DNA from 2 places in the Methylomusa anaerophila genome. Region 1 is predicted to be linked to the other one. Evidence: riboswitches for the same ligand, from Rfam matches in the RefSeq annotation. Region 1 holds a riboswitch; the other holds the start of a gene.
What was found. A riboswitch is a leader RNA that binds a small molecule or an ion and turns the genes downstream of it on or off. The one in region 1 is predicted to bind lysine.
Positions count from the first base shown of each region.

Region 1 (11,259 bases):
TGATCATGAAAAATATCATGGATCTGCAAGCAGGCGGCGTAACCAAAGAAGAATTTATTAAAGCGAAAGAGCAAATTAAAGGGAATCTTTTACTTGGATTAGAAAGTTCCAGTAGCCGCATGTCCCGCATTGGCAAAATGGAAATTACTTTGGGTAGATACATTTCCCTAGATGAAGTTGTTGACAAGATCGAACGCGTTGCGGAAGAAGATATTTGGCGAATGATAAAAAAAATGTTTGTTTCTGAGTCACTTTGCCTCACAGCTCTCGGTCCGATTCAGTCAGATTCTATTCCTGATGTTCGCAAGCCTCGGGAATAAATACTTTGCCGGAATTGATGATAGGAGATTAGGATATAATGATGCGTGGTTTTGAGAAGATTAGCACATATGAACATAAAAGCATTTCCCTACCTGGGCGCAAGACAAAGCAAAGCGCCGGTTACGACCTGGCTGCCGCCGAGGATGTTGTTGTTCCTCCCAGCCAAATAATATTGGTACCTACCGGCTTAAAAGCGTACATGCAACCTGACGAATATCTGGGAATTCATATCCGATCAGGACTTTCTGTCAAGCGTGGTCTGAGTCTCATCAACGGACAAGGTATTATTGATTCGGATTACTATAATAATCCGGAAAATGAAGGCCATATTATGATTGCCTTATATAATCACAGTTCTAGTTCGGTACACATTCAAAAAGGTGAACGTATAGCGCAAGGCGTTTTTTATAAATATTTACTGGCAGATAACGATGATGCTAATGAATCTCGCAGCGGGGGATTCGGAAGCACGGGCAACGAATAGAATAATATAATTTTGGACAGGGTTTTCCTGTCTTTTTTTCTAAATCCCTGGATTAGGACTCCTGAATAGTTACTATTTTTCTTTCATATACATATCATAGATGTTGACTGGGGAGGAGATCCTTATGTATACATGGGGAGCGTTATTGGCTGTATGTCTGCTAAGTGTCTGGTCAATATGGCTGCGAATCTGTCGTTCGCGGGTTAATTCAGGTGGATTGCCATCAGGGATAGAACCAAAGCCCACACCTTTGTCAACAGCAGTGCAAGATTTAGTAGCTACCGCTGGTGGCATATATATATCACTGGTCATGATTGTATCATTTTTAAAATTGAATATTCCTAATATTATTGGCCTGGGTGAGTTTTCTTTTGATCCTCTTGCTGTTACAGCAATTAGCTTGGCGATTGTTCAGCCTTTGGTCGCAAGAGTCATAGACAATATCAGTTAGTAATGGGGGGAGAGGTAGTGCGGATTAGTGAGTTTACAGGAAAAGAGGTAATCAATCTTGGGGATGGGGCGCGTTTAGGAATAATTAATGAATGTGAACTGTCTATTGATAGCCAGACAGGCCAAATTTTAGGAATTATATTGCCCAAAAGAAAAAATCTGTTAAATTTTTTGGCGGATCTACAAAGCACTGTTGTTCCATGGCAAGCAATTAAACGAATTGGAGAGGAAGTAATTATCGTTGATTTAAATAATTCGTACGAATCGTACGAACGTATATTGGGATAATAATACTGGAATTTGGTGCCGAAGTTCGTTGATTCTATGGTATATGACTTGCTTAGCGGGATAAACTAACATTGCATCACAAAATCTATTCTAAGTTAGGAGGTAAAATCATGGCTACATACAATTCCAATAGCACAGCAACTGGAAATACTCACATTGAAAACGACTCTTTGGTCACCGGCTATTCTAATTCGCAAAGTTCGGCAGTTCAGCAGACTTTATCAGGGGGGCAGAATGTCGGGCAGGGTGTGAAAACTGTTGTGGGGATATTTAATTCCCATGATGACGCGGAAAAAGCTGTTAATGCGTTAAGATCACAAGGATTCGGTATTGAGGAAATTAATATCGTCTCAAAAAATAAAAGTACCCGCAACCGGGAAAATCAATATTTTGAGGACGATGTGACTGATGGTGCCTTGACAGGCGGTACTCTTGGCGGGATAGGAGGACTGCTTTTAGGAGCAGGGGCTTTAGCAATCCCGGGAGTTGGTCCGGTTTTGGCCGCAGGTCCTATTGCAGCAGCCCTAAGCGGCGCAGTCGCCGGCGGAATTGCTGGCGGACTGATCGACTGGGGAATTCCGGCCGAAGCAGGTAAGCATTATGAAGAACAAGTGGCCAAAGGAGGAATATTGACCGTCATCCGTACCAGTGAGAACAAAGTTCAGCAGGCGGCGCAAGTTCTTCGCCAATACGGCGCCAAGGATGTTGAAACTCATTCGATCAAATAGTTTTAAAAGTTAAATCAGTTATTCAAAGGTTAATTCGCTAATTCCGCTAATTCAAGGTAGCTTAAACCGGGATGAATTCCCGGTTTTTAATTTTTTTATTAATTTTTATTATTGTTGACACTTTAGGAACCTTTATTATACAATGAACGTAAAATGAATAAGCAACATCCTGGGCAGGATGAAGTAGAGGTGCGGGAGTCAAAAGTACTTTCAGGGAGAGTGGTACCAATGATCTGAAGGGAAAGGGTCAACCGCCGAAGTGGGAAGAACTACCGGCGTTTTTCTTGCTGGTCTTATACTGAATAAGTTTAAGACTGTCACCAAAAATTATTGGTGGAGAGCTATCTCGTCTGGCAAGGGAAGATATAAATATTTTCCTATGCCGTAAGGCTGTATTTTACAGCGGGTGAGAACAGCACTCACCGGCTGTTATTTTATTTGTTAAAAGAGGTGGTATTGTTGTGATACGAGTGTTAGTGTGCGGCGCCTACGGAAAAATGGGACGGGAAGTGTTGAAAGCCGTACATAAAGATGAACATTTAAGCATTGTTGGCGCTGTCGATTTAAAATCTGATTTTAACGATGTTGGGGATATTATAGGTGCGGGGAAAACCGGGGTTATTGTCGGCAATGACTTGAGTATGGTAATCAATGAAACGAAACCCCAAGTTATGGTTGATTTTACCAATCCGGAGGCTGTTATGAATAATATCAGAATCGCAATCAATAACGGCGTGTGTCCGGTGGTTGGGACTACCGGACTATCGGAAGAAGATCTTCAAGAAGTGCGTGACTTATGCGAATATACAAAAGTAAATGCTATTATTTCGCCTAATTTTTCAATTGGGGCCATACTAATGATGAGATTGGCGCAAGAGGCGGTAAAATATCTGCCCCAAGTCGAGATTATTGAACTTCATCATGATCAAAAACTGGATGCGCCGTCTGGAACTGCCTTGAGAACGGCGGAATTAATCGCTCAGGTTCGGGGAACTTTACGCCAAGGACATCCGGATGAATTTGAAAAACTGGCCGGCGCAAGAGGGAGCGAGCTAGCCGGCATTAGGGTTCACAGTGTCCGGCTTCCTGGCTATGTGGCCCATCAGGAAGTTATTTTTGGCGGTCTGGGTCAAACGTTAACCATTCGTCACGACTCAATCTCCAGAGAATCATTTATGCCTGGTGTAACGCTGGCCTGTAAGCGGATTCTAACAATTGACGGCCTGGTTTACGGGCTGGAGAACATTCTGGATTAAGGCGGGAAGAGGCCGAAACGAACTAGTTATATATATATTATTATAGAGAGGGTGTCGCATATGAAAAAGTATAATGTGGCAATTTTAGGCGCTACTGGAGCTGTTGGCCGCGAATTTATTAAATTAATCGAAGAACGGAATTTTCCGTACAATGAACTTAAGTTACTGGCCTCGGAACGTTCAGCGGGTAAAGAGATTGAAGTTGCAGGCAAAAAGTATACTGTAGAGGAAGCCCGGCCTGATTCATTTAAAGAAATACAGATTGCTTTGTTTGCCGGGGGATCTATTAGCAAGACACTTGCGCCGGAAGCTGTTAAGTTTGGTGCTGTAGTAATCGACAACTCCAGTGCTTTTCGCATGGATCCCGAAGTGCCTTTGGTTGTGCCTGAAGTCAATCCGGAAGCTATTAAGCAGCACCGGGGCATAATTGCCAATCCCAACTGTTCAACAATCATTATGGTTATGGCTTTGAAACCCATATATGACAGTGTAAAAATCAAACGAGTGGTAGTTTCAACCTATCAGGCAGTATCAGGAGCGGGTAAAGAAGCAATTGACGAATTGACGGATCAGGTTGAAGCCGTCATGGAAGAACGTCCGGTAAAAGCGCGTGTATTGCCAAGTGCGAGCCTTGACAAGCACTATCAAATCGCATTTAATCTCATTCCGCATATCGATATATTTGTAGATGGAGACTATACAAAAGAAGAGATGAAGATGGTTAATGAGACGCATAAAATATTAAACGATCCTAGCATCGGCATTTCGGCCACAACGGTCAGGGTGCCGGTATACCGCGCCCATTCGGAATCCATAAATCTGGAACTTGACGGTCCGTTATCGCCGCCGGAAGCCAAAGAACTTTTGGCTAAATTCCCAGGAGTTATTGTACAAGATAATCCGGCTGAAATGATTTACCCAATGCCGCTGTTGGCATCTGGTCATGATGAAGTGTTTGTGGGGAGAATTCGCGAAGATAAGTCTGTAAAACACGGACTTAATATGTGGGTAGTTGGTGATCAAATTAGAAAAGGTGCAGCCCTTAATGCTGTACAAATAGCGGAGTACATGATTCATCAAAATTTAATTTGAGGTGTGGCAAATGCGAATAATTGTCCAAAAGTTTGGGGGAACCTCAGTTGCCTCACCTGAGGTTCGGGAGCTTGTATTAAAAAAAATAGAAAAAGCGCGTGAACAAGAGTTCCATCCGGTAGTTGTCGTATCAGCCATGGGACGAAGGGGCGATTGTTATGCGACCGATACCTTTATTAACATGGCCCGGGACACATATAAATACATTGCGCCACGAGAACTGGACCATATCATGTACTGTGGAGAAATGATATCGGCTGTGGTAATGGCGGGAACTCTTCAAGCTGCCGGTATGGATGCAATCATGCTTACCGGTGGGCAGGCCGGTATCATAACCGATGGAAGCTTTAATCATGCGCGTATATTAAAATGCGACCCTACCCGCCTTTTTGGGCTGACAAAGGCAGGAAAAATACCTGTAGTATGCGGTTTTCAGGGAATGACTTCCGAGGGAGAATTTACTACATTAGGACGTGGCGGCAGTGATACTACGGCAGCGGCATTAGGCGCCGCTTTAAATGCTGAGTTGGTGGAAATATATACTGATGTTGACGGCATTATGACAGCTGATCCGAGAATTGTTGCCAATGCCAAAATACTGGATTGTATTAGTTATGGGGAAGTTTGCCAACTCGCGCACCAAGGGGCTAAAGTAATACATCCGAGGGCGGTAGAAATAGCGATGCAAAAAAATATTCCGTTAGTTGTTAAATCTACATTTTCTGATGCGCCCGGTACTCTGATAACAAACATAGGGAAAGAGGATGCTGACGGGACTACAGTAACGGACCGGGTGGCAACTGGAGTCACTTATTTGGGAAATATTGTTCAGATAAAAATTCATTTGGATGAGGATATTTCCAGCGATGACAGCTACAAAGTATTTAAAACCATGGCCGACAGCGGCATTAGTGTCGATCTAATCAATGTCCATCCCGGTGAAATCATGTTTACCATTGATTCTGATTTTGCTGAGAGGGCAATAGCGAAACTCAAGCGGCAGGGTTATGACGTGGAAATGGTTGAAAGCTGTGCTAAAGTATCTGTCGTTGGTGGTGGTATGAGAGAGGTTCCCGGTGTTATGGCTAATTTTATTGAGGCTCTGTCAAAGAAGAAGATTGCCATTCTACAAACAGTAGATTCTCATACTTCCATTTCAGTGCTTGTCCAAAAAGGTGATGTAGAAGCCGCCGTTAAAGCTTTACACGAGAAGTTTGGCTTGTGTAATTAGATTGGAGGGGGAAGAATGAAAAATTTCGGGCGGGTTCTTACCGCTATGGTCACGCCGTTTAATGATGATCAATCTGTAAACTATCGCGAAGCTGCCAGACTTGCCGAATATCTTGTACAAAACGGATCCGACGGACTTGTGCTTGCCGGTAGTACCGGCGAATCAGCCACATTAACGAAAGAAGAGAAGGTAAAGCTATTTGCAGCTGTGCTTGACGCAGTTGGCGATAAAGCTACTGTGATCGCCGGTACCGGGTCCAATGATACCCGGGCATCAATTGCTCTAACGCAGGAAGCTGAAAAAGCCGGCGTCCATGGAGCTATGGCGGTCGGTCCATATTATAATAAACCGCCACAAGAAGGATATTACCAACACTTTAAAGCCATTGCCGAGTCAACGGGACTACCACTTATCCTCTACAACATTCCAGGGCGTACCGCCTCTAATATTTTGCCGCCGACTATCGCCAGATTGGCTGAAATCAAAAATATTGTCGCTATTAAGGAAGCTAGCGGCAGCCTTGAGCAAGTATCTGAAATAATCAGAACCACCCCTGACGAATTTTTGGTATATAGCGGTGACGACGGTTTCACATTGCCTCTTCTTGCTCTTGGCGGTGTAGGGATCATAAGTGTTGCTGCCCACATTGTCGGCAATAGGATGCAGGAAATGGTAACTGCCTTTTTCGCCGGCAATATTTCCAAAGCTCAGGCAATTCATTTGGAGTTATTGCCGTTCTTTAAAGTCATATTTATAACAACCAATCCGATACCTATAAAAGAAGCCCTCAATCTGACCGGATTTAAGGCAGGACAGGTAAGATTGCCTTTAGTTCCGCCAATGGAAACAGAATCCAATCAAATCAAAAAAGTTATGCAAAGTCTGGGTATCTTACAATAATTAATAAGTCCCGGCGGTATACCGCCGGGATTTTTGTATTAAATACCAAGATTTGCATATAATATTTAGACGGAAAGAGCTTGCCACTTGTTGTCATCTTTCAAATCGGGTATAATAATTATAAGTGGACGGTACGGCTGGTTTTTTGAACTAATTATCTAGTTTATTATGAGCGAGCGGTAAAAAACTGAATACAATTTGTTTTTTTCAGTATCAGAGTTTCACTTTTCGGAGATTTTCCCAATAGTTCGGACTTTATGGCTTTTCGGGAAGGTGAAAAACAGTATAATTGTTTTCCCAATCTTCCTAATCGAAAAATTTATTCTTTCTGCTTAAAGACCCTGCGGGTCTTACGTGCGGCGCCAGAAAGTATAACTTTTCGGGATTTATCCAAGGCACTTTGCTTCCATGGAGCCGGAAAGTAGTTTACTTTTTTCCTGCTTAAAAACTCGTTTGGTTTTTCTTGCAGTATCAAGTCTGCTTGTAAACGCCCCTCTGCTTCATTGCTCTTGCGGGCCCGGTCTAGTATGCAAGCTTTTCTTAGCATGATAGACGCATCTCACATAGCGCATTCTATGGCGACAATCTCTTACGTACCACCATGTACAGCCACGCTGGCGTTCTCGTTGCGCCTCGCATATGAACGTTTCGAATCAACCTTATATCAGATTAAAGAAGCGGCACGTCTCTCACTAATAACTGTAAATAATTGTATATTTGGAGGTGTACTTTTTTTTGGCAAAACAATCAAACAAAATACAAATCATTCCTCTTGGGGGACTGGGAGAAATCGGCAAGAATATGACAATAGTCCGCTATGGGGATGAAATTATCATTATTGACTCTGGTTTGATGTTCCCGGAAGACGATATGCTAGGTATAGATTTAGTCATTCCGGATATTACCTACTTACTTGACAATCGTGATTTGGTTAAGGCTATCGTACTCACCCACGGACATGAAGATCACATCGGTGCATTACCTTACGTTCTTAAGCAATTGAATGTGCCGGTTTATGGTACAAGGCTTACTCTGGGAATATTAGAAGGACGCCTGAAAGAAAACAATGTATCGGCGAATAACTTACATGCGATTAAGGCCGGCGATCAGATACAAATCGGTGCATTAAAAGTCGGATTTATTCGAGTTAGTCACTCCATTGCCGATTCAGTTGCTCTGTGGATTAAGACCCCGATCGGAACCATTGTTCATACTGGCGACTTCAAGCTTGACCAGACGCCTGTGGATGGAAAGGTAACTGATTTTCATAGGTTTGCCGAACTTGGCGATCAAGGAGTGTTAGTTTTACTTGCAGACAGTACAAATGCTGAAAGACCAGGTTATACGTTAAGCGAAAAGTCGGTTGGAGCTACCTTTGATGAAGCTTTTCGCAATGCCCATGAACGTATCATTATTGCTTCATTTTCATCCAACATCCATAGAATTCAGCAGGCCATAGATACAGCCTGCAAGCACAAACGAAAAGTGGCTGTTTTGGGCCGCAGTATGGTTAATGTTGTAAATATTGCTTTAGAATTAGGATACCTGACTGTACCGGAAGGTGTAATAATTGATATTGATGAAATTAACAATTACCCTGCAGCGGGAATAGTAATTCTAACCACAGGCAGTCAGGGAGAACCAATGTCGGCTTTAACCAGAATGGCAATGTCTGATCACAAAAAAGTGGAAATCGTCCCGGGGGATACGGTTATTATATCGGCGACCCCGATACCGGGCAATGAAAAGCTGGTATCGAGAACCATAGACTATCTTTTCCGTCAAGGCGCTGAGGTCGTGTATGAATCCACGTCGGGTATTCACGTCTCCGGGCATGCCAGCCAAGAGGAGTTAAAACTCATTCATAACCTTATTCGTCCGAAATTTTTTATACCGGTACACGGCGAGTACAGGCACTTGATTAAACACGCCAAACTGGCTCAGGCCCTTGGAATGGCTAAAGAAAATATTTTTGTTGCCGAGAATGGCCAAGTTTTAGAATTTACTGCTGAAAAAGGCGGTATTGTCGGTAAGGTTACATCCGGCAACGTCCTTGTCGATGGTCTGGGAGTGGGTGATGTCGGCAATATTGTTCTTCGTGATCGCAGACAGTTGTCCCAAGACGGAATCTTGATTGTTGTGGTAACGATGGATAAGCAGCGTGGCTCAGCCGTGGCTGGCCCGGATATTGTATCAAGGGGATTTGTTTACGTGCGGGAATCTGAGCAGTTGATGGAAGAAGCCAAAGAACGGGTTAAACAGGCACTTGAAAAATGTGAGCTTGGCGGAGTGACTGAGTGGTCCGCCATTAAATCGAATGTTCGCGATACGTTAGGTAAATATCTCTATGAGAGAACGCGCCGGCGGCCGATGATATTACCGATAATTATGGAAGTTTAACAGAATGAAATTTCCACCCACGCCAATACTATAAATGTAAGCTCATGTATCTGACATTTTAGCGCTGGGGGAATTTCGAAATGCTTAATAATGATAATCCGGTAGTAGCTCCTCCCGGGACAAACCCGGAACAGCCGCAAACTATGCCGTCACCGGCTCCTGCGAAAAGAACCAAGCAGGCCCGCAAGGCTGCTTCTGTTACCGACAATATCCAGGAACTAGGGTCAACAGAAGTACCTATGGCCAAAACGAATATTCACGTTATGACTATTATTGGTCAAATTGAAGGCCATATGGTGCTGCCGCCTCAGAATAAGACGACAAAGTATGAGCATTTATTGCCGCAATTAGTGGCTATTGAGCAAGCCGATGAAATTGAAGGACTGTTATTAGTCATCAATACCGTTGGCGGCGATGTTGAGGCCGGATTGGCTATTGCCGAAATGGTCTCCAGTATGTCTAAGCCTTCAGTTTCGATAGTTTTAGGAGGCGGGCATAGTATTGGCGTGCCGATAGCTGTTTCCGCCAACTACTCCTACATCGTTGAAAGTGCAACTATGACCATTCACCCTATTCGCCTTACCGGATTGGTGATTGGCGCGCCCAGTTCGTTTGATTACCTCGAAAAAATGCAGGAACGGGTGAATAAGTTTGTCGTTACGAATTCTAATGTGACTGAGAAAAAGTGGAAGGAACTATTATTTAAGACAGGAGAGCTATCCAGAGATATCGGAACATCTGTTGGTGGCAAAGACGCAGTAAAATTTGGAATTATTGATCAAGTGGGTGGAGTTGCTCAAGCCATCAGCAAATTGAAAGAACTTATTGCGGCCCAAAAAGCCCAAAATGAGAATAAGGGGCTGAAACAATAATGCTTCTTTGGACAATTATACCAGAAGAGATGATTTTCCCCGTCTCAGATTTAACAGAAAACCGAAAATGCGAAGAAATAGAAGAAGTCGACTTTGGGGGTTGCCAGGTACAGGTCACCAAAGTTTCAGACGACCAGTACAAAATTCTTCGCTTATTAACGACTGATCCTGCAAAATACTTGCAGCAAGATCTTCAGCCCGGTACAATCATTGTTGCCAAAAAGTTATTTCAAACGCTCTCAAACTAAATGAGAGCGTTAATTTTTATTATTAGTTCTGTAAATTTTTTGCTGACTTAAAATAAAGGATTTCCAATTATTATATAGAACAGTATAAAGTTAGAGGTGATTTTGTTTGCCTAGATGGTTTGCTCAATTATCTCCGGAGTTAAAGTTTGAAATCTTAGGAGTAATATTAATAACCAGTGGCATTTTGGCGATTATCAGTTTATTAGGGTTAAACGTGGGACCTATGGGACTATTTTTTACCAAACTGCTTAAGTATACTTTTGGCATCGGCGCATTACTGATGCCTATTGTACTGATCATCATTGGTTTGCGTTATATTATGACAAAGCGGGAAATTGTCTACTCCGTGAAATTTTGGGGAATACTGCTGTTATACTTCTTGCTTTTGTCAATCTTTCATCACATTAAAACAATTCCGGGGCAAGAAATCATGCCGGATAGCTTGGCTCCAGGCGGCGGGCTTGTCGGCGGAATGATCCTGTTTACACTCCGAAAACTTTTAGGGGTGGACGGTTCAATGGTAGTTTTGGTTGCTTTATCGATTTGCGCTGTTTTGATGGCGACTACCTGGTCACTGGCTCAGACTCTGTTGACCGCAAAGCAAAAGGCGATAGAGAGCATTATGGAGGCACGTGAGGCAATAGCGTCTGCTACCGAAGAAATGGGATGTGACAAGCATTCTACCAAGTTTTACGATCAGCAACAGGATTCAGCTTCATTTATTTCTAACGAAAACGATGGTCATAGTGAACCGGAACCCAGCATGCCTTATCAGAAAACGGGGGCAGAGGAATTTCAGATTCATGGAGAAAAACCAACTGAGGTATTACATAAAATACAAAATGATACTAATTCTGCTTATAAATTGCCATCTTTAGCGTTATTAAACAAACCAAACAAACCGCGATCATCAAAATTGCCCAAAGAGATTTCGGATAACGCGCGGATACTGGAACAAACACTGGAGAGCTTTGGGGTCAGTGCCAAGG
Region 1 covers NZ_AP018449.1:4,138,805-4,150,063, reverse strand. The annotation lists gene MAMMFC1_RS18920 (M16 family metallopeptidase) at 1-320, shown strand, start outside; gene dut (dUTP diphosphatase) at 356-805, shown strand; gene MAMMFC1_RS18910 (hypothetical protein) at 930-1,256, shown strand; gene MAMMFC1_RS18905 (YlmC/YmxH family sporulation protein) at 1,274-1,543, shown strand; gene MAMMFC1_RS18900 (general stress protein) at 1,654-2,271, shown strand; lysine riboswitch at 2,448-2,623, shown strand; gene dapB (4-hydroxy-tetrahydrodipicolinate reductase) at 2,733-3,527, shown strand; gene MAMMFC1_RS18890 (aspartate-semialdehyde dehydrogenase) at 3,588-4,619, shown strand; gene dapG (aspartate kinase) at 4,630-5,850, shown strand; gene dapA (4-hydroxy-tetrahydrodipicolinate synthase) at 5,866-6,750, shown strand; gene MAMMFC1_RS18875 (ribonuclease J) at 7,552-9,150, shown strand; gene MAMMFC1_RS18870 (ClpP family protease) at 9,231-10,022, shown strand; gene MAMMFC1_RS18865 (YlzJ-like family protein) at 10,022-10,270, shown strand; gene MAMMFC1_RS18860 (FtsK/SpoIIIE family DNA translocase) at 10,377-11,259, shown strand, end outside.

Region 2 (11,259 bases), 1.2 Mb from region 1:
GGATGGAAAAATTACCGCTCATCCCAATGAACAGGTTTCAAACGAGCGCAAGGACATGAGCCAGCTTCCCTTTGTCCAGAAAGCGATGAAAGGCCAAAGCGGCATAGAAGAAATCAGCGGGGATGATGGTGTCCGAAAGTTAGTTAATTATGTATATGACCCTAAAACACGCTGGATTATTTGTATGGAAAAATCCTTCGATGAATATAATGCCAGAAATAATAGTCTGTTGCTGACAAATCTGGCTATTTTGTTGATTACCGTTCTAATGGTAGTTTTCATAAGTGTTTTTGTCTCTAATCGCGTAACCAAACCTATCACCCAATTGGTAGAAGCCACAGAAACCATTAAAACCGGCAATTTGAACATTGAAATAACCAACCGGCAAAGTGATGAAATCGGCAAACTGGCGCAAAACTTCAATGCAATGGTTAGCGGGCTTAAAGACTTGCTTGGGCAAGTATTAGTTACTGCCAAAGCAGTTTCATCGTCTTCTGAACAGCTAACGGCATGCGCGGCACAATCTGAAGTTACAGCAGGAGAAATAGCCGATTCAATTGCGAATATTTCCCAGTCCGTTAACGAACAAGTGGCTACGCTTGAGAATACCACCGCGCTTGTCACCGAGATCGTTGCCAACATTCAACAAATTGCTTCCGATTCAACTATTGTTGCTTCCGTATCGGAAAAAACCGCTCAATCGGCCGAAGACAGTGGAAAAGCAATTGAAAAAGCAGTTGCTGAAATGCAAAACATTGAGGCAAACGTTGCCGACTCCGCAAGACTTGTAACAAAATTGGACGAACGTTCAAAGGAAATAGGCCAAATTCTTGATACTATTTCAGGAATTGCCAGTCAAACCAACTTATTAGCATTGAATGCGGCCATTGAGGCGGCTCGCGCCGGCGAACAAGGACGCGGCTTTGCCGTTGTTGCCGATGAGGTGCGTAAGCTGGCCGAACAATCGCAAATGGCAGCCAAACAAATCGGCGACTTAATTGCCGAAATACAGGCAGATACCCATAATGCTGTTGTAGCTATGAACAAAAGCAGCGACGTAGTCCAACAGGAAGTCGCTTTGGTTAGCAGTGTGGGCGGTACGTTTAATGAAATTATCGCCATGACCAATCAAGTATCCGGCCAAATCCAAGGTATTACTGCCTCCATAGAAACCATAGCGCAGAATAGCCAGCACGTCTTGTCTGCTGTCAAAGATATTGATTCCATGAGTAAAAACACCGTAACTCAGACAATGCAGGTTTCGGTTGCTACAGAACACCAGGTCGCCGCTATCGAAGAGGTGCAAGAAGTATTGGTTGACACGGCTGGCTCCCTTCAACACGCAATTAAAAAGTTTTCGTTATAATTCGTTATAATTCAATGTCAACCATAGTATTCTTCGAATCCTGAACCTTTTTTACAACGGTACGCCATTCATCGGCAGTCAGAAAAACCTGCCCGGGCACTGCTACTTCAGCAGGCACCCGGAAGTTTTCAGTATTTCCGAAGCTGGCGCCGGAAAGTACGCGTCCATATGCAGCAAGCGATATGCGCTCGAAATCAACGATAGGGAGGACTTGACCGAGGAAGAAAGCTTTATTAACTCTTATTTTCATGAAATTGACTCCTTAATTACTCTAATTACTCCGGGAAATTGATTACGCCCAGGCTAGCCGGCCAATTCTGCACTCTGGCAAGAAGATTACACCATTGGGTTGATGTCAAAAAAACCTGCCCGGGTTCTAAAACATGAGATGGCATCCGGAAGGTTTCCGCACTCCCGATACTGGTACCGGCCAATTCCCCGCCATAGGCAGAGAGTGTAATACGTTCTATTTTTTTGATGGGGATGGTTTGGCTTAGAAAAAAGTCTTTACTTACGATTGCTCTCATAGCAATTACCTCCTTGCTTTGTTACTATTTCCGAAATTGATCAAAAGGAATTATCCTGACCGGATCCTCCAGATAGTCTTGCATAGTCTCGCGCAAATGAATTATATCTTAAGTATAGTAAAAATAATTGCATTTGTAAATAATTATTATAAAATAATAATTATTTATTATAATAAGACATACATAGTTTTGCATATGGTAAGATTATTCAATTATGCTGTTGACAAAAATGTCTTAAACCGATATACTAGTAGTAATAAAATATCCCTCTAAAGGGGAGTAGCTGTCTGACATAATCAACAATTCTGCATGGGTGCATGTGCATGCATGGTTATGTCACTGGATTTAGTTCAGTAGCCAGACCTTTAGTATATAGTTTATACTAAAGGTCTTTTTAATTTTCCATTTATGTTTAGTATTAATGAATAAATAATAACGGGTAAGAAAGGGGTATTTCGGTGGAATTTTTGGTTGGTTTAGGAAGTATTACTTTGATTGACCTGATACTTAGCGGCGATAATGCGGTGATCATAGCTTTGGCAAGCAGAAACCTTCCCCGCGAACAACGGAAGAAAGCAATAATCTGGGGTAGTGTCGGTGCTGTGGCGTTGCGGATCCTGTTAACCACTGTTGCGGCAATTCTGCTTACCATTCCTTACCTCCAACTTGCCGGCGGACTTGCGTTGTTATGCATTGCTATAGCTTTATTAGCTGAAAAGAAGGATGTCGTCTCGTGCGAGCAGGCAAGTACCTTGACGGAAGCAATTAAGACGATCCTGCTTGCCGATGTAATTATGAGCATGGACAATGTACTAGCTATTGCCGGTGCTTCCGGCGGTAATATCATTCTTTTGGCCGTGGGTCTTGTTATGAGTATTCCGTTAGTTGTGTTCGGTAGTGGTTTTGTAATGAAACTGATGGACCGTTATCCTGCTATTATTTACCTTGGTGCGGCTATTTTAGGCTGGACTGCCGCCAAGATGGTAGTTAAAGATGGGTTTGTAAAAGATGCCCTTGCGCCTTACGCTTTGGCGATCGAGCTTCTGCTCACGGTGGGAGTGCTTATCGTCGGTCATATCCTCAAGAAAAAGACATATTTTGGGTCAAATTGAATAACTCTGGCTAAAGTGATACAATTGGACCATGAAAGCAATGAGGACAGTTATTTCTGCTTCTAGAAGAACAGATTTGCCCTGTTTTTACTACGACTGGCTGCAAGCGGTGCTTAAAGCCGGGGAAGCTGAACTGCCTAACCCGCGGTTTCCGGCAAAGAAGTACAGAGTCGATCTCAAGCCGGATTCTGTTCATACCCTGGTATTATGGAGCAAAGATTTTCGGAATGTATTGACTCATCCCGGATACTTAGAAAACTACAACTTATATTTCCAATATACCATTAATAACTACTCAAAGTTGCTTGAGCCCAATGTCCCTTTATACCGGGATTCTTTACAGACTCTGGCCGGTCTGTTGCGGACGTTTAGTCCGGAACAATTTAATATTCGCTTTGACCCGGTCCTCTTATCCACAAGGGGTGAAGCGGATCCTACCCCATTGAAACCGGGGCAAGCCCGTCTTAACGCCTTCACTCTCTTGTGCAAGGATTTGGCGGCACTGGGAATGGAAAAATGCAGGGTTACGACATCGTATGTATTTCTTTATGAGCATGTACGCCGCCGGCTTATCAAGGCCGGTGTTAATATGATTCACTTGGATGAGGCTAAACTAATCCTGTTTTTTGAGCGGCTGGCGGAAATTGCGTCAAGATATGGGCTTTCCCTTTATTCTTGTGCTTCCCCTCTGGTGGAACAGGTGAAGGGAATACGGCGGGGAAGTTGCATAGACGGACATCTTCTGGAGAACTTGTTCGGGGGAAGAGTGTCCAAGGCCAAAGACCATGGCCAAAGGAGGGCCTGCGGTTGCAGCAAAAGCTCGGATATCGGCAGCTATGATAAAATTTGCCGCTTTCAATGCGTGTATTGCTATCAGCAATTTACTTATCTAGCAAACTAGCCCGAGTCAGAATAGCAGAGCCGAATCTATCCTTCAGCATGTCCACTACTTCCGACACCTTTTCCCGTTTTTCGTTTGTTTCGTTGAATAAAGACATCTGACAAGTATTGGAAAGAAGATTGGAGGCAGTTACACCCAGGAGGCGGACGCCTTCTTGCAATTCCACTTTATTAAACACATTCAGCGCTGTTTCATAAACCACTTCATCCAGATGGGTTGGCTCAGCCAACGTACTGCTTCTGGTAATAGTTTGAAAAGAGGAATATCGAATCTTGACTGTAATCGTTCGGCATACATAGCCTGATTTTCGTAAGCGCCGCCCAACTTGAACAGCCAAAGCCAGCAGATTGAGCTGAATGTCTTCCCGGTCATGAAGATCCAGCGAGAAGGTTGTTTCGTTGCCGATGGACCTGGCTTCCCTGTCACTCACGACTGGACGATTACCCTGCCCCCAAGCCAGATTTATCAAGTCTTGGGCTATTTTTCCAAGGTGTTTTTCAAGAACTTTCGGATCAGACTGCCGCAATTGGTTTACATTATTAACTCCCAAACGACGCAATATTTTGGCGGTTGTTTCGCCCACTCCCCACAACTGGCGTAAAGGAATATTATTAAGGAAAGCCAGCTCTTCGCCGGGACGAACGATAACCAATCCGTCCGGTTTCTTGAAGTCGGAGGCCAATTTGGCCAGAAATTTATTGGGGGCTGCGCCGGCTGAAGCCGTCAGGTCTGTCTGGCTTTTAATACGATTCTTGATTTCGCGGGCGATATCAGCAACATCAGCATACAGCCATTCCATGCCGGAAACGTCTAAAAAGGCTTCATCAAGGGAAAGCGGCTCAATTGTTGGCGAATAACAAGCCAGAATTTCGCCTATTTCGTTAGATATGGCGGCGTATTTTCGGTGATTGGGAGAAAGAACAATGCCCTGAGGGCAAAGACGCCGGGCGGTTATCATCGGCATAGCGGATTTTACGCCAAATTTGCGGGCTTCATAAGAAGCTGTAGAAACTACTCCCCGGTTGCCGATTCCGCCTACAATAACAGGTTGACTGCGCAAGGAGGGATTGTCCCGTTGTTCAATTGCCGCATAAAAAGCATCCATGTCGACATGGATAATCCAGCGTTGCATAAAAAATCACCGCCGCAAACATACGTTCTGTACTTAGGATAGCATGTTACCGTGGAATATGCAAGCTGGCGGTAAGCTGTCAGTGGAGGGGGCAGACCAATGGGAGCAACCGGATTTAATACAAAAGGTACGGCAATCATAACAGGTCTCTACAGGGAATTAGTCAAGTTCTACATAAATTTGCCGCAACAAGGACGGCGGGACGCAAGACTTGTACATGATGTTGCTTGCCGCATGATTATTAAAATGTTAATTATACGGCTTTGCCGGGAAAAAGGTTGCTATAAAGATAGCGATTGGCTGGATTTCATGGTAAGGCATAGTTTGTTTCAAATTTCCAGAATGTTTGCAGGCGGCATTCCCGTTCCGGACGAAGACCCTAGCGCGGATTTCTTCCAACTGGAGCCGTTTATCCGGCAGTTAGGGAAAAAGCTTGATCGGCTGGATTATTGTTTCGCAGATGATTTTTTCCGGCATCCCGCTCTCTTAGGCGAAATTTACGAGCAAATTATGGAACGGGCAACCCAAAAAGCGGCTGGGAGATACTACACTCCTAATTTTGTTATCAGTTACATATTGGAAAATACGTTGTCCGCGGCTGATGTGGTTGCCAATCCTTTTGTCCGGGTGCTCGACCCTGCCTGCGGTACCGGCAACTTCTTGCTGAGTGCTTATGATTTATTAAAGAAAAAGTTCGCCGCCGCTCTGCCGGCTCTTCAGGCAGCCTATGCGGATCAAGAGTATGAAGTGGAATACGGTAACGGGCAAAAATTAATAAAGATGAAAGGCCTTTCCTACTGGAACGAGACAAACCTCCATTATCATATATTGCGGCATTGCCTGTACGGTGCGGACATAGATGGTTTTGCCGCCGAAATTGCCGCTGTTAATTTCCTGTTAAAAGGCTCATCGCCACCGGCAAACTTAAATATCATTGCCTGTGACAGCTTGTTACGATGGGAAAACGGAAGGGAAGACAGCGGGAATAACAGAGAAAATAATGTTGAAAAGAAACGCCGGTTTTGGAGTCAGCGATACGACTATGTGGTAGGAAATCCTCCCTATGTCAGTTTCGGGCTTAACCGGACCGGCGTCCTTAACGCGGGCTATACCGCCTACATCAGGGCGAATTATCAGCATTCCGCCGAGTATAAAATTAGTTATTACGCCTTGTTTATCCAGCGGGCGCTAGAAGTATTGACTTCCGGCGGCCGGTTGGGATTTATTACCCCCGACAGTTATCTTTTGGGACGGTATTTCTCCAAGATTCGGCGTTATATTTTAGATAATTGTCTGATAGAGGAAATTTTACTGCTGAGTCAGCCTGTATTTGCCGGAGCCACTATTGGTATTCCTACTATAAGTATCCTGACCAAAATTCATAAGCCGGAACAGAAAGAGACCCATGAAGTTAAAGTTGCCAAAATGCAGGAAAATGGACAAATTACAGCCTTCCGGTATAGTCAAACATACTTTCATACCCAGTCCTATTACCGCTTTCGCATGTTTTTTAATAAAATGGATAAGACCATAGTGGAAAAAATGGATCAGGCCGGCAACAAGCTAGGGGACTTGGCCAGAATTAAAACAGGTATGCGTTCCCTGACTTCCCAGCAAGAGATAAAAAGTCAGCAGCCCCACGGCCCAACTTGGAAGCGGGGATTGACCTCATCGGCGCAAGTCATCCCTTTTTTAATTGAATACCGGGGTGATTGGTTGGATGTCAATCCGGACAAATTGAATAAAGGAGGCTGGGATAAGGCCATTATCGAAAATCCTAAAATTTTGCTGCGACAGACTGGTGACAGCCTGATTGCCGCAATCGACCGAAACGGTTATTATCATCTTAATAATCTGCATTCTATTAGCCTATCAGGGGGTTTAACCAGTCTGGAATATATTGTATGCCTGTTAAATTCCCGGCTAATGAATTACTACTATCAGACTATTAGTCTGGAAAAAGGGCGCTCCCTGGCGCAAACAGATATTGAAACGTTGGAAAAGCTACCAATTGTCTTAAACCCGTTAATAAAAAAAGAGCTGGAGAGCATGACCTTATCATTGGAAGGATCCGCGGGACGGTATTTCCAATCGTCCCCAAGCTTTGAATTACTCTCTAGCTCAATGAATTATTTGATTTATGATCTCTACGGTCTTTCCCGGGCAGAGGTACAATATGTAGAGGAATCCGCGCAGTCTGCCCGGTTGCGCAAACGCGGCAGACCACCGTCAGCTGTGCGGCACTAACCGGGAACAGGTTTAGCTTACGTTTTTAAAGAATTGGCATAAGCTAAATCTTTTCTTATACCTTGAGGAGGGGGATTTCTTTGCTGTTGTCGAACCCATTGTCCGCATTGCTGACAAAGTACTTGGGCGCTAGGCAGCGTCCATACCAGCATGCGACCGCATTTTTCACATACAAAATGAACTAATTCAACTTCTTGTTTTTCCATTATATCTATATCGCCTCCTGCGCAATGTGTGTAGCCTTTTAATAAATTCCACATAATGTAAGAATATCCTTTTTTTATACTTGCTCATTTACTATTGACACTTTCGGGGCGTCCTGTTATTATAGACACAATTCAATAGTTATTTACTGGATAGAGGTGCGGCAGATCAAGAGTACGCGAGGAAGCGCGGCAGGCTATGAGTGCGCGGAAAGGGATGACCGCCGAAGTGAAAGTTCCGGCCGGGAGCTTTTGCTGGGTTTGTGCTGAATAAGCACAAGACTGTCATTCCGGGGTGCCGGAGTGGAGCGCTATCGTGCATAACATGTCAACTGGCATTTTTTACTTTGCTTGTGAGCGGTTTGCGGGATACAATAGCGCAAATCGCTTTATTATTTATACTATTCACTTTAAGTAGGGAACTGCTTAGAAACCGCCATCTGCGTCGTTGCTCCTGCGGTCCTCACTCCAACGTACCACCCAGTACGCCTCCGTTCCGGTCCTCATCGCGCCTAGCATCTGACGATTTCTAATTTTTATTTGGAAAGTATACTTAAATATATAAAAGGCAGGCGAAACAGCATGGTTGAGAAAAGATTACCATTTACGAAAGAACTATTAAACGAGATTATAAAGAAATATCCTACACCATTTCATATTTATGATGAAAAGGCGCTTAGGGAAAACACCCGGAAGCTGATCAGAGCATTTTCATGGGCCCCTGCGTTTAAGGAATACTTTGCGGTGAAAGCCAATCCCAACCCGCATTTACTGAAAATTCTGCGGGAAGAAGGACTGGGTGCCGACTGCAGTTCCTTGCCTGAATTGATATTAGCAGAAAAAGTAGGCATGTCTGGTGATGAAATCATGCTCACGTCTAATGATACTCCCGCGATTGAGTTTCAAAAGGCGCGAGAGCTAGGAGCCACTATCAATCTGGATGATTTCAGTCACATTGATTATCTGGACAAATACGCAGGCATTCCCGAAATGGTCTGCTTCCGTTACAATCCCGGACCTTTAAGGGAGGGTGGTAATGCTATTATCGGTAATCCGGAAGAGTCGAAATACGGTCTTACCAGAAAGCAGCTGTTAGATGCTTATCGCCTGATGAGTGCCCGCGGGGTAAAACGTTTTGGACTTCACACCATGATTATTTCCAATGAACTTGATCCAGATTATTTCATTGAAACAGCCAATATGATGTTTGATTTGGTGATTGAGATTCATAGAACTTTGGATATTAAAGTGGAATTTGTCAATTTTGGCGGTGGCATCGGAATCGCCTACCGTCCGGAAGAAGAGCCGGTAGATATCAATTATTTGAGCAAAGGTATTCAAACAGCATATGAGACCAAGATTGTAGCCAATGGACTGGATCCTCTTAAAATCGCCATGGAGTGCGGTCGTGTAATTACTGGTCCATATGGCTATTTAGTGGCCACAGTGTTGCATAAAAAGGAAATCTACAAAAACTATATTGGACTGGATGCTTGTATGGCCAATCTCATGCGCCCGGCGCTCTATGGAGCGTATCACCACATTACGGTTGTCGGTAAGGAAAATTGGCCCCTTGGCTATATTTATGACGTAACCGGCTCACTTTGTGAGAATAACGATAAGTTTGCCATTAACCGCAAATTACCCATGATTGATATCGGTGATGTTCTTGTTATTCATGACACTGGCGCGCATGGTCACGCCATGGGATTTAATTATAATGGTAAGCTGCGTTCCGCCGAACTTCTTCTTAAGCCTGATGACACTGTAGAATTAATTCGTCGCGCCGAAACAATTGACGATTATTTTGCAACCCTAAATTTTTAAGGGATTAATTTATTAAGAAAAACGCGAAACTGGAGACAATCTGAAAGGAGTCTTCAGTTTTTCTTGGTCTAACAGAAAGTATAATAACAATAAATAAGCATTATTTACATATAAATAAAAAATATCGATCAAAGAAACATTTTATACTTCCAATAAACAACAATAATGGTTTATAATGTTACAAGGTAACTGAATGCGCCATTTCCAGCAGAAAGGGTTGATAAAGACAAAGTGTCTGAAATTATCAATAGGGTCGAAGAAATTGAAACTCTTAGGGAGAAGCTTCATCGGCTGGTGGAACAGAAGGGATTCTCCAATCCGGAGGTAATCGCTGCAAGCCAGAAACTTGATAGGGTCATTGATCAATATCATAAGCTTGTTAAGGAGCGTCAGCACAATTCTTACGTTCATCCTGCTTGAAGATCTGGGTAGCCGCATTCAGTAATCCTTAATCTTTTATTAATTTGTGTTTTAATGCAAAATTATTAAATTATTATATAGATATTATGGAAAAGGTGATAAGATGATAAGAGTTTAACTTGCCTTAGGTTGGAGGGAGTTGGATTCAATGAAAGCTTTGTCTGATGCTTTACAGACCATTACGCCTAAATTTACACTCACTACAAGTATGTTGCATTCTATCGCGTCTGATTTGCAACGATCAATGATTGATGGATTGAGCGACAAGCCGAGTTGTTTAAAGATGTTGCCCTCTTATCTGGCCAATCCTGACGGCACGGAAAAAGGCGTATTTATTGCCATTGACTTTGGCGGTACTAACGTACGGGTACTTAAGGTATGCATTGCCGGACAGGGCGGATTTAAAATTGCTGACAGAAGAGGATTTCCGCTGAAAGATGCTGCTGCCGGCTACGATTATACTTCTGTGGAAACAAGTGCCGAAGATTTGTTTGACTTTATTGCCGGACAAATTGGTGAAATAGCGGCTGAAACAAATAACGGCGTTTATCCGCTTGGATTTACCTTCTCTTATCCTTGCGCCCAGCATGGAGCGAACCACGCTGTACTGATTAGCTGGAGTAAGGAAATAAGAACAACCGGCGTAGAGGGTAAAGATGTGGGCGACCTGCTTGAACAGGCTCTTAAACGCCAAAAAGTCGAGCATGTGCGGCCTGTAGCCATCATCAACGATACAGTAGGCACACTGCTAACCGCGGCTTATACTGACAGGGGCGCTGATGTGGGGTGTATATGCGGAACAGGGCATAATACCTGTTATCTGGAGCCGGCCCATCCCCTAACCGGTAGACCCATGATCGTCAATATTGAATCGGGAAATTTTGCCGGTGTGCCGCGGAATGAATATGATCTGATACTGGACGGAGAGAGTGAGCGGCCTGGTACTCAGCATCTGGAAAAAATGGTAAGCGGCCATTATCTGGGTGAAATTGTCCGCTTGACGGTGAAGGATTACTTGGGCGGTGACGCTCTGTCTTATACGCTGCAAGGCGGTGACGTGGCCGCTATTGTTGCAGATTTTACCGACGAACTTAGACATATTGCGAAAGTGGCTGAAGAACAACTCGGGCTTGGGGAACTTAATATTGCCGATTTGAAGTTTATTCAGGATGTGACTAAACTAATAGTTATCCGGTCGGCCAGACTGGTTGCTTCTATTTTGGCCGGAGTAATCGGATATCTTGACCCGGATTTGGATAAAGCGCATACAGTCGCTATTGATGGTTCCTTGTATGAAAAAATGCCTGGGTATGCTGACTACCTGCGTGGGGCTTTGGACGAAGTTTTGCCGGAAAACAGAGTAATAATTCGGCTTACCAAAGATGGTTCGGGAGTTGGGGCGGCGATAGCCGCTGCTACTGCTTGTGATTCGGTTGAGATATAACGCTTCTGGTTATAGTCCGGAGCCATTCTTGCCATTTCCCTTGGCAAGAACTGTAATTATTTTTTATGGACAATATGTTG
Region 2 covers NZ_AP018449.1:570,858-582,116, reverse strand. The annotation lists gene MAMMFC1_RS02585 (methyl-accepting chemotaxis protein) at 1-1,366, shown strand, start outside; gene MAMMFC1_RS02580 (hypothetical protein) at 1,371-1,616, opposite strand; gene MAMMFC1_RS02575 (hypothetical protein) at 1,642-1,893, opposite strand; gene MAMMFC1_RS02570 (TerC family protein) at 2,352-3,005, shown strand; gene MAMMFC1_RS02565 (DUF1848 family protein) at 3,037-3,906, shown strand; gene MAMMFC1_RS02560 (DNA polymerase IV) at 3,887-5,038, opposite strand; gene MAMMFC1_RS02555 (Eco57I restriction-modification methylase domain-containing protein) at 5,138-7,285, shown strand; gene MAMMFC1_RS02550 (hypothetical protein) at 7,303-7,491, opposite strand; lysine riboswitch at 7,635-7,810, shown strand; gene MAMMFC1_RS02545 (diaminopimelate decarboxylase family protein) at 8,071-9,315, shown strand; gene MAMMFC1_RS02540 (aspartyl-phosphate phosphatase Spo0E family protein) at 9,547-9,735, shown strand; gene MAMMFC1_RS02535 (hexokinase family protein) at 9,884-11,179, shown strand.
Region 2: it holds a riboswitch for lysine, as region 1 does, so the genes downstream of both, MAMMFC1_RS02545 (diaminopimelate decarboxylase family protein) here and dapB (4-hydroxy-tetrahydrodipicolinate reductase) in region 1, are expected to answer to the same signal.